2 regions of the Blautia sp. CAG:257 genome follow, and region 2 is predicted to be linked to the other one. Evidence: predicted binding sites of a transcription regulator. Region 2 holds the regulator's gene; the other holds the start of a gene.
What was found. The regulator NrdR, encoded in region 2, represses ribonucleotide reductase genes. The targets are predictions, from matches to a motif close to CACAANATNTTGTG.

Region 1: QVP40_RS08260 (ribonucleoside triphosphate reductase) is a predicted target of NrdR. The motif match lies at 6,401-6,414, and genes of this name have one in related genera.

Annotation. Positions count from the first base shown of each region.
Region 1 covers NZ_HF999064.1:15,550-23,662, reverse strand. Annotated here, with positions in the region: gene prmC (peptide chain release factor N(5)-glutamine methyltransferase) at 1-346, shown strand, start outside; gene prfA (peptide chain release factor 1) at 371-1,450, shown strand; gene QVP40_RS08280 (nucleotidyltransferase family protein) at 1,543-2,460, shown strand; gene glmM (phosphoglucosamine mutase) at 2,508-3,854, shown strand; gene QVP40_RS08270 (tetratricopeptide repeat protein) at 3,866-4,996, shown strand; gene hflX (GTPase HflX) at 4,998-6,248, shown strand; gene QVP40_RS08260 (ribonucleoside triphosphate reductase) at 6,508-8,113, shown strand, end outside.
Region 2 covers NZ_HF998993.1:15,152-23,264, reverse strand. Annotated here, with positions in the region: gene sigG (RNA polymerase sporulation sigma factor SigG) at 1-458, opposite strand, end outside; gene QVP40_RS01900 (PRC-barrel domain-containing protein) at 562-825, opposite strand; gene nrdR (transcriptional regulator NrdR) at 987-1,439, shown strand; gene QVP40_RS01890 (glycoside hydrolase family 5 protein) at 1,582-2,766, opposite strand; gene QVP40_RS01885 (HPr family phosphocarrier protein) at 2,782-3,009, opposite strand; gene QVP40_RS01880 (glycoside hydrolase family 43 protein) at 3,025-4,674, opposite strand; gene QVP40_RS01875 (MFS transporter) at 4,696-6,066, opposite strand; gene QVP40_RS01870 (AraC family transcriptional regulator) at 6,284-7,138, shown strand; gene QVP40_RS01865 (Cof-type HAD-IIB family hydrolase) at 7,250-8,077, opposite strand.

The DNA.
Region 1 (8,113 bases), on a different contig from region 2:
CAGTGGAAAAACACAGGGAGAATATGATATGCTTGTGTCGAATCCACCGTATATCCCAACCCGGGAGATAGAGACTCTGATGGATGAAGTACGGACTCATGATCCATATATGGCTCTGGACGGAAAAGAGGATGGACTGTATTTTTACAGAAAGATCACAGAGGAATGCAGGAAGTACCTGAAGCCCGGCGGCTGGCTTCTCTATGAAATCGGCTGGGATCAGGGCAGAGCCGTAACCGGGATTATGGAAAATGCAGGATTTGAACAGATAACAGTCAAAAAGGATCTTGCGGAACTTGACAGGGTGGTTCTGGGACAGAATCCTCTGACAAAGGTTTCTGCTTAAGAATAAAGCAACAGGAGGAACGGAATGTTTGATAAATTGGAGGATCTTCTGATCCGATTTGATGAGGTTCTCAATGAGCTGGGAGAGCCGGGGGTTACAGATAATCAGGAACGGTTCCAGAAGCTTATGAAGGAACAGAGCGATCTGCAGCCGATCGTGGACGCTTATAAAGAATATAAAGAGAATAAAGAAACTATTCAGGACAGCCTTTCCATGCTGGAAGGGGAAAAAGACGAGGAAATGCGGGAGATGCTCAAGGAAGAGCTTTCTGACGCCAAGAAGCGTGTGGAGGAGCTGGAGCATGAGATTAAAATCCTTCTTCTTCCCAAAGACCCTAATGACAGCAAAAACGTTATTGTGGAGATCCGTGCAGGTGCTGGCGGCGATGAGGCTGCTCTTTTTGCAGCGGAAATTTACCGTATGTATGTAAAATATGCAGAAAGCCTCAGATGGAAAACAGAGATGATGAGTCTCAATGAGAACGGTATCGGCGGATTTAAAGAGGTAACGTTTATGATCCAGGGAAACGGCGCTTATTCCAGGCTGAAATATGAAAGCGGCGTTCACCGGGTACAGCGAGTGCCGGAAACAGAGTCAGGAGGAAGAATCCATACCTCCACCTGTACGGTTGCTATTATGCCTGAGGCGGAGGAAATCGATTTCCATCTGGATATGAACGACTGCAAGTTTGATGTGTTCCGTGCATCCGGAAACGGCGGCCAGTGTGTCAATACCACAGACTCTGCGGTACGTCTGACTCATATCCCCACAGGAATCGTAATTTCCTGTCAGGATGAAAAATCACAGCTTAAAAACAAAGACAAGGCTCTGAAGGTGCTGCGTTCCCGTTTGTATGAAATGGAGCTTGCAAAGCAGCATGATGCAGAGGCTGAGGCCAGAAGAAGTCAGATCGGAACAGGAGACCGTTCTGAGAAGATCCGTACTTATAATTTCCCTCAGGGACGTGTGACAGACCACAGGATCAAGCTCACCCTGCACCGTCTGGACAGCATTCTGGGCGGAGATCTCAGCGAGATCATAGACAGTCTGATCGCGGCTGATCAGGCGGCAAAACTGGCAAATCTCAACAATGAGGAAGCTTAGGAGATAAAGTGATAAAAAAGTATTACAGTATGGAACCTTATAAAAGGTAAAATACAGGAATACCAATATATAGATATATGGAGGAGAATGAAATGAAAAAAACAGCACTGGTAATCATGGCTGCCGGAATCGGAAGCCGCTTTGGAAAAGGAATCAAACAGCTTGCTCCTGTGGGACCAAACGGGGAGATCATTATGGAATATTCCATTTACGATGCTCTGGAAGCAGGATTTAATAAGGTTGTCTTTATTATCAGAAAGGATCTGGAAGAGGAATTCCGCGCTGTGATCGGCAATAAAATTGAACAGATCACAGAAGTTGAGTATGCGTTTCAGTCACTGGAAGATCTTCCGGACGGCTTTGAGAAGCCGGCTGACAGAACAAAGCCATGGGGAACAGGTCAGGCAGTTCTTGCGGCAAAGAATGTTCTGTCCGAGCCGTTTATGGTAATTAATGCAGATGATTATTATGGAAAAGAAGCATATGTAAAAGTACATGACTATCTGGTGCAGGAGCAGCCGGAGGATGGACTTCTTCATATCTGTATGGCCGGATTCCGTCTTGGAAATACCCTCAGCGATAACGGAAGCGTAACCAGAGGCGTCTGCCACATTGAAAACGGAGCGCTTACAGGCGTAACAGAGACTCATGATATTTATAAGACTGAGAACGGGGCAGAATCCAGAAACGCAGACGGAACAGCAGAAGAGCTGGATGTAAACAGCCTTGTTTCCATGAATATGTGGGGACTGACTCCTGCATTTATGGACGTGCTGGAAAAGGGCTTTGTGGAGTTTCTTCAGAATCTTGACGCAGCTGATATTAGAAAAGAATATCTTCTTCCGGAGATGATCGACCGTCTGATCAAGGAAGGAAAAGCAAAGGTTGATGTACTGGATACAAAGGATACCTGGTTTGGGGTGACCTATCAGGAAGACAAAGAAGTGGTGATCGCTGCTTTTGACAGACTTGCAAAAGAGGGCGTTTATCCGGAGACACTTTATAAATAAGCAGTTTCCCGTTGTGTCGGCACAATGGACTTCAAGGAGGAATTATTATGGGAAAATATTTTGGAACAGACGGCTTTCGCGGCGAAGCAAATGTACAGCTTACTGTAGATCATGCTTTTAAAGTAGGACGTTATGTGGGATGGTACTATGGACGCGACCATAAGGCAAAGATCGTAATCGGAAAGGACACAAGAAGAAGCAGCTATATGTTTGAATATGCTCTGGTAGCAGGTCTGACTGCTTCCGGTGCAGATGCATATCTTCTTCATGTAACCACAACTCCCAGCGTTTCTTATGTGGTCCGTACAGAAGACTTTGACTGTGGAATCATGATCTCTGCAAGCCACAATCCTTTTTATGACAATGGAATCAAGCTTCTGAATGGAAACGGACAGAAGATCGAAGCCGAGGTAGAGGCAAGGATCGAGGCTTATCTGGACGGAAAGCTGGAAGAGCTGCCTCTGGCAACCGGAGAGGATATTGGAAGAACTGTGGATTTTGCCTCAGGAAGAAACCGTTATATCGGCTATCTGATCTCTATTCCATGCCGTGATTTCAAGAATATCCGTGTGGGTCTGGACTGCTCCAACGGAAGCTCATCTGCAATTGCAAAAAGTGTGTTTGACGCTCTCCGTGCAAAAACCTATGTGATCAATAATGACCCGGATGGAACAAACATTAATACCAACTGCGGTTCTACCCATATTGAGGTGCTTCAGAGATTTGTTGTGGAAAAAGGTCTGGATGTGGGCTTTGCCTATGACGGCGATGCAGACCGCTGTATTGCTGTGGATCACAGAGGAAACATTATCGACGGCGACAAGATCATGTACGTATGCGGCAAATACCTGAGAGAGCAGGGAAGGCTGAACGGAAATACAGTAGTCACTACAGTTATGTCAAATATGGGACTTTATAAGGCTCTGGAGCGCGAGGGGATCAGCTATGAGCAGACAGCGGTAGGCGATAAATATGTTGCGGAAAATATGCTGGAAAACAATTACAGTATTGGAGGAGAGCAGTCCGGACATATTATATTCAGCAAATATTCAGCAACCGGAGACGGAATCCTTACCTCTCTGATGCTGATGGAGGCCTGCGTGGAGAAAAAGACAACACTTTGTGATCTTGCAAAAGAAATGAAGGTTTACCCGCAGATCCTGAGAAATGTACGCGTTGCAGACAAAGTGGCAGCCAGAGAAAATCCAAAGGTAAAAGAGGCTGTGGAGGCAGCTGCCAGAGCGCTTGGCACAGACGGACGCATTCTTGTGAGAGAAAGCGGAACAGAGCCTCTGATCCGCGTTATGGTAGAAGCGGGAACCGAAGAGATCTGTGCGGAACATGTGGACAATGTGGTAAAGGTGATCGAAGCCGAAGGGCTTATTGTAGAATAAAAAGGATATACATGAAAACAGGAAAAATCGGACGGATACTGGCAGTCTGTATAGGAGCGTCTCTCCTTACAGGCTGCGGGGGTGAAAAACAGAATACTTACAGGCAGGCAGAAGAAAATCTGGAGCAGGGAAGTTATCAGGAAGCGCTGACAGGTTATGAGACTTCTGTTTCCTACAGCTATAAGACGGCGGAGTCTCTGAGAGGCGCAGGAATCGCAAAACTGCGCCTGGGAGATTATCAGGGAGCTGTGGAGAGCTTTACTCAGGCGCTGTCACAGAACCGGGTAAAAAAATCCATAAGGCAGGATCTGCTTGCATACCGTGCAACTGCACAGCTGAAAGCAGGGCTTCCGGATGATGCCATGGCAGACTGTCAGGCTCTGGCGTCTGATTATTCCATGAATGCAGATCTGTATTTTTTAACAGGCTGTGTGGCGCTTGCAATGGATGCCTATGATGAGGCGGCATCAAATTTTGAACAGGCATACGGAGAGAAAGCCGATTATGACATGGCTCTTCAGATTTACGAAGCCTACCAGAGCAGAGGCATGGAGGCTGACGGGACACGGTATCTGGAAGCAATTCTGAAAACTGAGCCCGGGAATGCAGAAGATTACTGCGAGCGGGGCCGTATTTATTACTATATGCAGGATTATGAAAATGCCAGGAACGAACTGACAAAGGCTTCTGAAAAGGGAAGCGTGGAGGCACTCTCTTTGCTGGGAATGGTATGTTTTGCCCAGAATGATACTGCTGCAGCCAGATCCATGTATCAGGATTATCTGAATGCAGAAGAAAGCCGTAAGGCAGAGGGATACAACGGGCTGGCTCTGTGTGATATAGCAGACGGAGATTATCAGAGCGCACTGGTAAATATTGCCAGCGGACTTGAGGCTGCAGATACAGACGAGATGCAGGAGCTTTTATTTAATGAAATTGTTGCATATGAGAAACAGCTTGACTTTAACACCGCTTTTTCAAAGGCTCAGGAGTATATGAAAATGTATCCCGATGACCAGGAAGCAAAGAAGGAACTGGAATTTCTCCAGTCCAGGATCGCGCAGGAAAATGTAGAGGAACCTGCCCCGGAAGAAGGACAGGACACAGCTTCGGCAGAAGAACAGACATCCTGGGAGGGTTGATATGCAGTTGTATGATTTTAAGGAAATTCAGGAGCGGGTGATCCTTGTAGGGGTGCAGACTGATATCGGAGATGATGTGGAGGCATCCCTGGACGAGCTTCAGGAGCTGGCAGAAACTGCAGGAGCAGAAACTGCGACAAAGGTCATTCAGAACAGAGAAGCAGTACATCCGGGAACCTATATCGGAAAAGGCAAAATTCAGGAAGTGAAAAATCTCCTGACTGCTCTTGATGCAAACGGAATTATCTGTGATGATGAGCTTTCACCGTCGCAGCTGAATAATCTGGAGCGGGAGCTGGAATGTAAGGTTATGGACAGAACGCTGCTGATTCTGGATATTTTTGCGGGAAGAGCAGTGACCAGCGAAGGCAAGATCCAGGTGGAGCTTGCTCAGCTCCGTTACCGGTCCGCACGTCTGGTAGGATTAAGAGATTCCCTGTCCAGACTGGGCGGAGGTATTGGAACAAGGGGACCCGGCGAGAAAAAGCTGGAGACGGACAGACGTCTTATCCGCACCAGAATCTCGGCATTGAAAGCGGAGCTGGTACAGGTGGAAAAACACCGTGAGCTGATCCGCGGCAGCAGATCAAAGGGAAGACTGAAGACCGCTGCTATTGTGGGGTATACCAATGCAGGAAAGTCTACGCTTCTGAACACTCTCACCGGAGCAGGAGTGCAGGCGGAGGATAAACTTTTTGCAACCCTTGATCCCACAACAAGAGTAATGGAGCTTGATGACGGACAGCAGATCCTTCTGACAGATACCGTAGGGTTTATCAGAAAGCTTCCTCATCATCTGGTGGAAGCCTTTAAAAGTACATTGGAAGAGGCGAAATATGCAGATTACATCATCCATGTGGTAGACGCTTCCAATCCACGGGCTGAAACACAGATGCAGGTAGTTTATGAAACTCTGAAGGAGCTTGGTGTTTCCGGGAAAAAGATCATTACACTTCTGAATAAACAGGACCTTGTGCCTGATTCAGAGCTGCGTGATCTGCGGGCAGACTATACGGTAAAATGTTCTGCCAGAACAGGCAGGGGACTGTGTGAGTTAAGAGAGCTGTTATCCCGGCTTCTGGCAGAAAGCCAGATTTATATTGAGGAGCTGTATGCTTATAAAGAAGCCGGAAAAATCCAGATGATCCGGGAATACGGACAGCTTCTCTCTGAGGAATACAGAGAGGACGGAATTTTTGTCCAGGCAAAAATTCCTGCGGAGTTTTTTGTGAATGTTATGCCCCGGGGCTGATTGTAACAGGAGCGCTGTAATTTTGGCTGTCCTGGATAACAGGGCAGGTCACATTTGTATAAAAAAATAAATTTCCGGGTTTTGAAAAACATCGGAAAGCCTGTAAATACAGGAAAACAGAACCATCATATAGAGTGTGAAAGGTATGATCGCACAATATATGGTGGTTTTTGCGGTTGACGGAACCTGTGACCTTTGCTACAATGTAATCTATCAGCAGAAAATAAGAGCGAGCAAAGCAAGGGAGGAAGAAGGACTTATGTTTCAGGTAGTAAAACGTGATGGGGAAATTGCTGAATTTCAGATGGCTAAAATTTCGTCTGCTATCAGCAGAGCATTTGATGCAAAAGAAAAGAATTACAGCAAGGATATGATCGATCTTCTGTCGCTGCGTGTGACAGCTGATTTTCAGGATAAGATTCAGGATGACAGGGTCACTGTGGAGGATATTCAGGACAGTGTGGAGAACGTTCTGATCCAGGCCGGCTACAGCGATGTGGCAAAGGCGTATATTCTTTACCGCAAGCAGAGGGAAAAAATCCGAAATATGAAATCCACGATCCTGGACTACAAAGAAATAGTAAACAGTTATGTAAAGGTGGAGGATTGGCGCGTAAAAGAGAACTCTACAGTTACTTATTCAGTAGGAGGTCTGATCCTCAGCAATTCCGGAGCTGTCACTGCCAATTACTGGCTGTCTGAGATCTATGACAATGAGATTGCAGACGCTCACAGAAATGCGGATATTCACATCCATGATCTTTCCATGCTGACAGGCTACTGTGCAGGCTGGTCCTTAAAACAGCTGATCCAGGAGGGGCTTGGAGGTATTGAAGGCAAGATTACTTCTGCTCCGGCAAAGCATTTAAGCGTACTCTGTAATCAGATGGTCAATTTCCTGGGGATCATGCAGAATGAATGGGCGGGAGCTCAGGCATTTTCTTCCTTCGATACTTATCTTGCGCCCTTTGTCAAAGCAGATAAGCTGTCTTACCGTGAGGTGAAAAAATGCATTGAATCCTTTATTTATGGCGTCAACACTCCAAGCCGCTGGGGAACACAGGCTCCGTTTTCCAATATCACTCTTGACTGGACAGTCCCGGATGATCTGGCAGAGCTGCCTGCAATTGTTGGCGGAAAGGAAATGGATTTTAAATATAAGGACTGCAAAAAAGAAATGGATATGGTAAACCGCGCCTTTATCGAAACCATGATCGAGGGAGATGCCAATGGAAGAGGTTTCCAGTATCCGATTCCCACCTATTCTATTACAAAGGATTTTGACTGGTCAGATACTCTGAATAATCAGCTTCTTTTTGAAATGACAGCAAAATACGGAACGCCGTATTTTTCCAATTATATTAACAGTGATATGAAGCCAAGTGATATCCGCAGCATGTGCTGCCGTCTCCGTCTGGATCTTCGTGAGCTTCGCAAAAAAAGTGGCGGCTTTTTCGGCTCAGGAGAAAGCACGGGGTCTGTAGGGGTGGTTACCATTAATATGCCGAGAATCGCCTATCAGTCAAGAAATCCGGAAGAGTTTTACCGCAGACTGGACCATATGATGGACATTGCGGCAAGATCTCTGCATATCAAGAGACAGGTGATCTCCAGACTTTTAAATGAGGGACTTTATCCTTACACAAAGAGGTATCTGGGAAGCTTTGACAATCACTTTTCCACGATCGGTCTTGTGGGAATGAACGAGGCGGGGCTGAATGCAAGATGGCTGGGCTGTGATATGACAGATGAGCGTACCCAGAAGTTTACAAAAGAAGTTCTGGAGCATATGAGAAACCGGCTCTCCGATTATCAGGAGCAGTATCAGGGCGAGCTGTTTAATCTGGAGGCAACACCGGCGGAGT
Region 2 (8,113 bases):
TTTTCGATTCCTGTTTCCTGAGAGATTTCTGCGATCGTAGGCTCTCTCAGATGCTGCTTTGTATAATTTTCTCTGGCATAAATGGCCTTATAGGCAATATCCCGCAGAGAACGGCTGACGCGGATACTGTTATTATCTCTTAAATATCTTCGTATTTCTCCAATGATCATAGGCACTGCATAGGTAGAAAATTTAACCTGCAGTGTTGTATCAAAATTATCAATGGCTTTCATCAGTCCGATACATCCGATCTGAAACAGATCGTCTGCATTTTCATTGCTGTTCTGAAACCGTCTGATCACACTTAATACAAGTCTTAAATTTCCTTTGATGTACTGCTCTCTTGCTTCTTTGTCTCCCTCCTTGATCCTGCGGAACAATTCCTCCTTTTCCTCGGGCTTCAAAACAGGAAGCTCAGAGGTATTTACTCCACAGATTTCTACTTTATTAAGCGCCATCGAAACATCCTCCTTCTCTCTTTTGCTTATTAAAAGCTTTCTCAGAGACAAGGAGAAATATACTTTTTTCGGAAAAATATAAAAAATATAAGCCCTTGACAGCTTATGTCAGGTGTTCTTTGCGAAAACATTTTTCCTCCTGGATCTGGACCAGAATGATATCATCCCCAATCTGGCAGATACATTTCCAGGGGATCACATACTCGCTTTCTCTTCCAAAAAAGCTGCACAGCCTTCCCGGTCCGGGAACCACCAGCGCTGTGATCTGGCCGGTCTTACAGTCAAATTCCACATCAATGGGACATCCCAGGCATCGGCAGGTGCAGGTATTAATGATTTCTTTTTGTTTCAGCTCACATAAGCGCATAACAGCAACCGTTTTTTCTCAAATATATGTAAAAAAACGCCAGATTATGCATTTCCATTTGTTGACATAAAAAGTAAAATTATAGTATAATGTGCCCATAACAGCAGGGTTTGGAAGGTTTTGCATATCTCTGCTCAACTGGATAGAAAGGGGACAATGCCATGAAATGTCCGTTTTGTGGTCGGGACAATACCAGAGTTGTAGATTCCAGACCTGTAGAAGACACCAATTCCATCAGAAGAAGACGTATGTGTGAATCATGCGGAAAGCGCTTTACTACTTACGAAAAGGTAGAAACCATTCCGTTAAGCGTTATAAAAAAAGACCAGAACCGTGAACCCTACAGCCGCAGCAAAGTTCAGGACGGGATTCTCCGCGCCTGCTATAAACGGCCTATTCCGGTAGAAAAAATAGAAGAGATCATGGATTCTATAGAGGGAGAAATCTTTGACCGGGCTGACAGAGAAATTTCCAGCAATCAGATCGGCGAGATCGTCATGGAACACTTACAGGCGCTGGACGCAGTTGCTTATGTTCGTTTCGCCTCCGTATACAGAGAATTTAAGGATGTCAGTACCTTTATGGAAGAGCTGAAAAAATTTATGGAACCATAATCCGCAGGAGATAAAAATCCCCTTAAACAGACCTGGGTTCATTGCCCTGTCTGTTTAAGGGGATTCTGTTTTTCTGATCCTGTTTTTATAAATTCTATCAGGCGGTTTCTGATAGATTAAATCCTGTAAATTCCTGTATTTTTTATTCCCGGTTATCTTTTTCCTCAGTCGGAAACCATCCGAAATCCACACATCTTCCCAAATCCCAGCTGTCCCATCCGATCCAGCCTTTTTCGTTTACCGTATCTGTAAGAAGCTTGTAGCTCCAGTAAAAATATCCGCTTCCTTTTTTCCAGGCATTTAACTGAGCCTCTGCCACAGCCTGATAAATCTGCTTTTTCTCCTGTACTCCCAGAGCTTCCTTCTGGCTTCCTTCCTCACCGTTAAGTACACTCCTGCCGCCTTTTGTATCGCAGCCGCAGGCATAAGAATTAAACAGGCACCATTCTCCGCAGATCACTGGAAAATACTGCTCCATCTCCTGAATTTCTTTTTCATAATGCTCCCGGATATATTCCTGATACGCCTCCACGTTCTGTTCACAGCCCTCAGCTTCTGCCATCATCAGATACTGGTGGGTGTCAAGAACCACATTCACATATTTTTCTTCCTGCATAAAATCCTTCCAGGCAAGAAGCTCAAACCCGTCATGGATCACTACGTATTTTTCTTCCGGAAGGAATTTCCTCATTCTGTCATAGGCTCTCACATAAAAATCCTTCAGAAATTCCAGTGTGCAAGGGCCGGAGCCTTCTGCCATGTCTTTATCTGCCGCCGGATAACGGTTTGGCACATCAAATAATTTCCAGGCGCGATCCATAACCGGCTCATTAATGGCCTCGATTCCCCAGAGCCCTTTTCTGTTTCCGTATCTTTCTGCCAGACGTTCCAGAACAGAAAGCACAAATTCCACTTCCTCTGGACTTTTCGACCATCTGCACACGCCGCAGATACCTCCGTTGTCAAAGCCATTCTGCCCAAGAGGCGCTGTATGAAGGTCAAGAAGAATGGTAAGCCCATACTTTTCCGCCCAGTTAAAAGCCTTATCCAGTTCCTTTATGCAGCCTGTAAAGGGTTCTCTGTCCCCAAATACAAAATATGGAACCGGGATACGGACAGCCTCCATTCCCATTGCCTTAATGGTCACAAAATCTCTTTCTGTAATATATTCTGAACGATGGATTTTAATCCTTGCCTCATAAACCTCCCGTGAAAGCTTACGGGGAAGCCAGTATTCATCCTCCGCATCCGTACCCTCAAATAAAGCAGGACTCATCCATTTTTCCAGAACCAGCCAGTTTCCAAGATTTACACCTTTTATAAACATTTTACCTCTCCTCTTTTAACAGATAAATTCCCGGAATGCTTCTTCTACAGCTGCCTCATCCTCTGTATCTGCCATAAGCTCCAGAGGCAAATCCAGGTCAAGGCTGAAAATTCCCATAATGGATTTTGCATTCACATAATATTTTCCACTGGAAAGATCCATATCACAGTCAAACTTCGAACAGATTGCATTAAAGCTCTCCACATCGCTGATATTAACCAGTTTTACTTTTCTTTTTACCATAATTCCTGCCTCCCTTTATTCTACTGCCGCAGTTTCATCTGCCTCATAATCAAAAAAGTCAAAATCTGCTGTGTGACAATGCATCATGCGGTCACCGCAGGTAATTCCCACAAAAGCCCCTGTAAATTCCCCAAACTGTGAATACTCATCAGAAAATTTACTGGTGTCAAAGCAGGGACCGATCTCTGTATAATGTTCCCCATCCAGGGACCACCGGAACTGAGATTTTCTGCCGTTGATCTGCAGACGCATATAAATTTCACAGCCATCCTCCACAAAGGTCCGGGCATCACTGAACTCCTTTTTTTCGCCGTTTTCCACCTGAAGTACGGAAACAGCCCCATGTCCCAGAGTATCGCTGAAATATTTATAAAGGTAAATAAAATTCATATTGTCATAATAGAGGATCAATCCTGCCGTATGCTGATAGGAAAGAGGTGTAAAATCAAGCTTTGTGGTAATGCGGGCCTGCACGCTGGTAAGCTTTCTTGCAAGAAGGCTCACCTGGTTTAAGGAGCATCCGGATTCCTGTCCCCGAAGTCTCGCCCATCCCGGTCTTGAGGTAAGATCCACAAAGCCTGCCGGATCAATTCGCGGCGCATAATAACCGATCTGAAGAGTTTCACCGTCAAAATCATCATGAGCCGGAAGCTTACTTGCCGGGCTCTCAGGAAGAGTACTTTCCTGAACAAACTCCTGAGCCATATTGCCGCCATTCTCCATACGAAGCCATCCATCCTCAGTCCACTTCATACGCTGAATGGCAGTTTCTCTTCCAAGAGTACAGCGAAGCTCAGGCACAAACGGACGCGCAGTCAGATGAACCATCCAGGTCTCTCCGTTCGGCAGATCTACATAGCTGGCATGACCGGATTTTTGAAGCACACTGTCCGGATTATAATACCTGGGTTTTAAATGATCCCAGTCTGACCGTTCATTAAAATCTCCGGGACTTGATGTTAAAATCGGATTGCAGGGATCCGGCTCATAGGGTCCCCAAATATTTTTTGACCTGCCCATAGTTACGCTGTGATAATAACCGGTGCCGCCCTCTGCGCACATAATATAGTAATAATCCCCACGCTTTGTCAGATGAGGTGCTTCTATACATCCTCTGTCCGTGCCTCCTCTCCAGAAAGCTTTTGGCATACCCACAATAGTTTTTTTCTCCGGATCATACTCTACGATATTGATAGGCCCGGGTTTTTCATAAGCTGTCCTTGTTTCCCAGTCAAGGGCCACGATATATTTTTTTCCATCATCGTCATGGAACATAGAGGCATCAAACCCGGTAGAATGAAGATAAACCGGCTCACTCCAGGGACCTTTGGGATCCTTTGCGGTAATAAGATAATTATCCACATCAAAATATCGTGCATTCATGGAATTCATAACACCGTATACCACATAAAAAAGCTCGTCTGCCTCACAGTAGGTCAGGCACGGCGCCCAGATACCCTTTGCGCTTGGAAGCATTCTGAGATCCGGCTCCCTGTCATTCTGAAGCGCATGGGAATAAAGCTCCCAGTTTTTCATATCTCTGGAATGGTAAATGGGAATTCCCGGAAACCATTCAAAAGAAGATACTGCAATATAAAAATCATTTCCTTTTCTGCAGATACACGGATCTGCATGAAATCCCGGAAGAATCGGATTCTGAATCATTTTTTACGTCCTCCTGTATACTTATCTGCCGGCAGCTCTCTCATGAAGATCACGGATAATGCCGTCAAATTCTTTATCCAGATTATAGAATCGCAAAATCACAAAGCAGGCAATAAACACAACAATAGGAATCCACACAAAACAGAGTCTGATAGAAAACAGTGCGGAAGATGACTGTACTGCCGCTTCTCCCACGTATCCGCCGATCTCAAGGATAATACCCAGAAGAGCAGATCCTATGCCGTTTCCGATTTTGTAACCAAAGCTGCAGGCGCTGTTTACCAGTCCCTCTGTACGGTGTCCGGTTTTCCACTCGCCATAATCAATGGTGTCAGAAACCATTGCCCAGATTGTCGCTCCTCCGCAGGCATTTCCAATTCCACGGATCACACTGGAAATTACGATCACCGGCATGGTGCTTCCGCCAAATTCCAGAACCAGCATTCCAACAGCTGACAGAATCAGACCCAGAGAGAATACATTTCTTTTTCCGAATTTCTTTACAAGTCCTGCAATAAAAAACATTGCCGCAATCTGAATGGCATTGTAAATTCCGTTGATTGTACTTACCAGATTTTTATCGCCAAGGATATCCTTTGCATAATAGACAGTTGTTCCTCCGTTTACTGCATAATACAGGAAAAATAATGCCAGAACACAGGTCATCATGATCCAGTATTTATTTGCAAACAGAGATCTGATTCCTTCCGCAAAGGAAACCGGCTCTGCTTCTCCGCTGATCTCTGCAACAGAATGTACTCTCTCCTTGGTTCCGATAAAAGTAAGAAGAAAAGCAATCACTGCCAGAATTCCCAGCACTGCAAAGGTTTTTGTCCAGGCAGCCGCATTATCACCGAAAAACTCTACAAGAGGAAGTGTCACCATATTAATCGTCAGGGTTCCTGCTGTTGCCAGAAGATTTCTGAAAATACTCAGTACAGATCTCTCATAGGGGTTCTGTGTCATTAACGCATTCAATGAAGAATATGGTACGTTGATTGCTGTGTAAACCACAGTAGAAACAAGGTTGTAGGTAATAAATACATAAACAAGCTTAGCTGTTGAGCCAAGAGAAGCAGGTACGGAAAACAGAAGAATTCCTGCCAGTGCAAACGGAATACACATTCTCAAAATCCACACTCTGGCTTTTCCGTGCTTTGATTTTGTACGGTCCACGATCATTCCCATGACAATATCGCTGATTCCGTCAAATACACGGGATATTAACATGATGGTACCTACTGCCGCCGCATTTACTCCTGCATAATCTGTATAGTAAAAAAGCAGGAAGGCAGACATTGCCGTGTAAATAATATTGCAGCCGAAATCTCCGCAGCCATAACAGAAGCGTTCAAAAAGAAGTGCCGGAGTCAGTTTTCTTTTTTCGTTCATTATTATCCTCCTATTCAGAAACCCAACTTTGATTTTCTGTATGGTCATTTGTATTTTTCCTGTCTCTGCGCGCCCAGAACAGCCTTTAGATTACTTGTTGTAACCTGTTTGATAAGCATATCATAAAACACTTGCTCCTCTTCTGCCAGATATGATAGTATCTTATCAACAGGTTAATAGTATCTTTTTATTCACTCAGGAAGGTTGATTGCAGATTATGAAAACAATGCTTACCCCAACAAACTATGAGCTGATCCCATTAAATGATAAGACAAATGTGCGCTTTTTTACCTCCATAGATCCGGGCAGCTATGTGGCTCCCCACTGGCATGATGCCGTGGAGATCGTATATCTTCTGGAAGGTGAACTGAAGGTCATTGTAGGAAATGATTCCAGAATTCTGAAAGCCGGTCAGTGCGCCATGGTAACTCCAAATCAGATTCACTCTACTCTGTGTACCAGCCCCAACCGGGCTATTGTTTTTCAGATTCCGGAAGCCTTTATAGAAAAATTTATTCCCCAGTCAAAAAACCTGTGCTTCAGCCTTCAGGACCCGGCAGACTCTCCCATTCTTCAGAGCAAGGTAGATCTTTTTAAGGAGACACTGATAAAAATGCAGTTTCTCACAGACCTGCAGCCTGACGGAGCTGTTCTCCGGTTTAACAGTCTGCTTTTTGAGACTCTGTTCCAGCTTTATCATAATTTCTGCACAGAAGCGCCCAAAAAAGACACTGTCCAGCACAGCCGTAATCTGGAACGTCTGGAACCGGTACTGCAGTATATTGCATCCAATTACAACCGCCCGATCTCACTGGAAGAGATTTCCGGAGTTGCCATCCTGCAGCCCAAATACTTCTGTCGTTTTTTTAAAAAATGCATGGGAGTCACCTTTCTGGAATATCAGAACGAAATCCGTCTGTCAAAGATTTATAAGGATGTCACCTCCACCAGTGACAAAATATCTGACATTCTGGAACGCCACGGCTTTACCAATTATAAGCTGTTCCGCCGAATGTTTTCTGAACGGTTTCATGCCACCCCTACGGAAATCCGCAAGCATGTTTCCTCGTGAAGCACTTTTTATTGTATAAAAAAGACCCTGAGAAGACAAAATCACTAAATATTGTCCCTCCAGGGTCTCTTTCTTTATGATATTCTCAGGCATCTTTATGCCCGAATTTTATTACATCAGATGATGCTTCTGAAACGCTTTCCAGATTCCGTCCTCAGTTACCTTCGGACAAACTTCATCCGCAATCCTTTTTACAGCTTCACTTCCATTTTCCATACAAATACTTAAGCCTGCTGTTTCCAGCATTTCCTTATCATTCATACTGTCTCCGAAGCCTACGGAATCGCTGACCGGGATCTGCAGATACTCACATACCTTTCTCAATGCGGTTCCCTTGTTAAATTTACGATTGATCAGCTCCAGATTTACCACGCCATGAGAAACATCCTGAATACAGAACAAAAACTCTTCTTCAAGCGCCTTCCTGGGAGCGTCCAGTCTTTTCATAGAAGGGCTTGTCGCCACAAATTTATAGACCGGCTGATTTCTGTATTCCTCTATAGAACGAATAGAAAAAGTCTTTTTTACAAACTCTCTCCATCGAAGAAATTCGCTGCTGACCTGTTCATCTACATCTTTTTCCACAAAGGCTTTAAAGCTGTCACTGGCATAAGCTTCATCTCTGCACTCTGCAATCCAACATAAACCGCTTTCTGTTAAGGTGTCCATAGTCTTTATCCTCTGCGTATCTGTCATAGGACAATCATAAATGACATTTTCACCGCACAGGATGTATCCTCCGGCGCTTGCCACAACCCCGTCAAATCCGTACTCTAAAAAAGAGGACAGCATTCCATAATTTCTCCCGCTGCAAAGAAATACCAGATTTCCCGCTGCCTGCGCTTTTCTTACTGCTTCAATGGCAGAAGCCGGAGGTTCGCTGTGTCCGGGCTCCGCCAGAGTACCGTCTATATCCAGAAAAATAACTTTTTTGCTCATATATTCTCTCCTGAAAATTCTTTTGTTCTGTGAAAT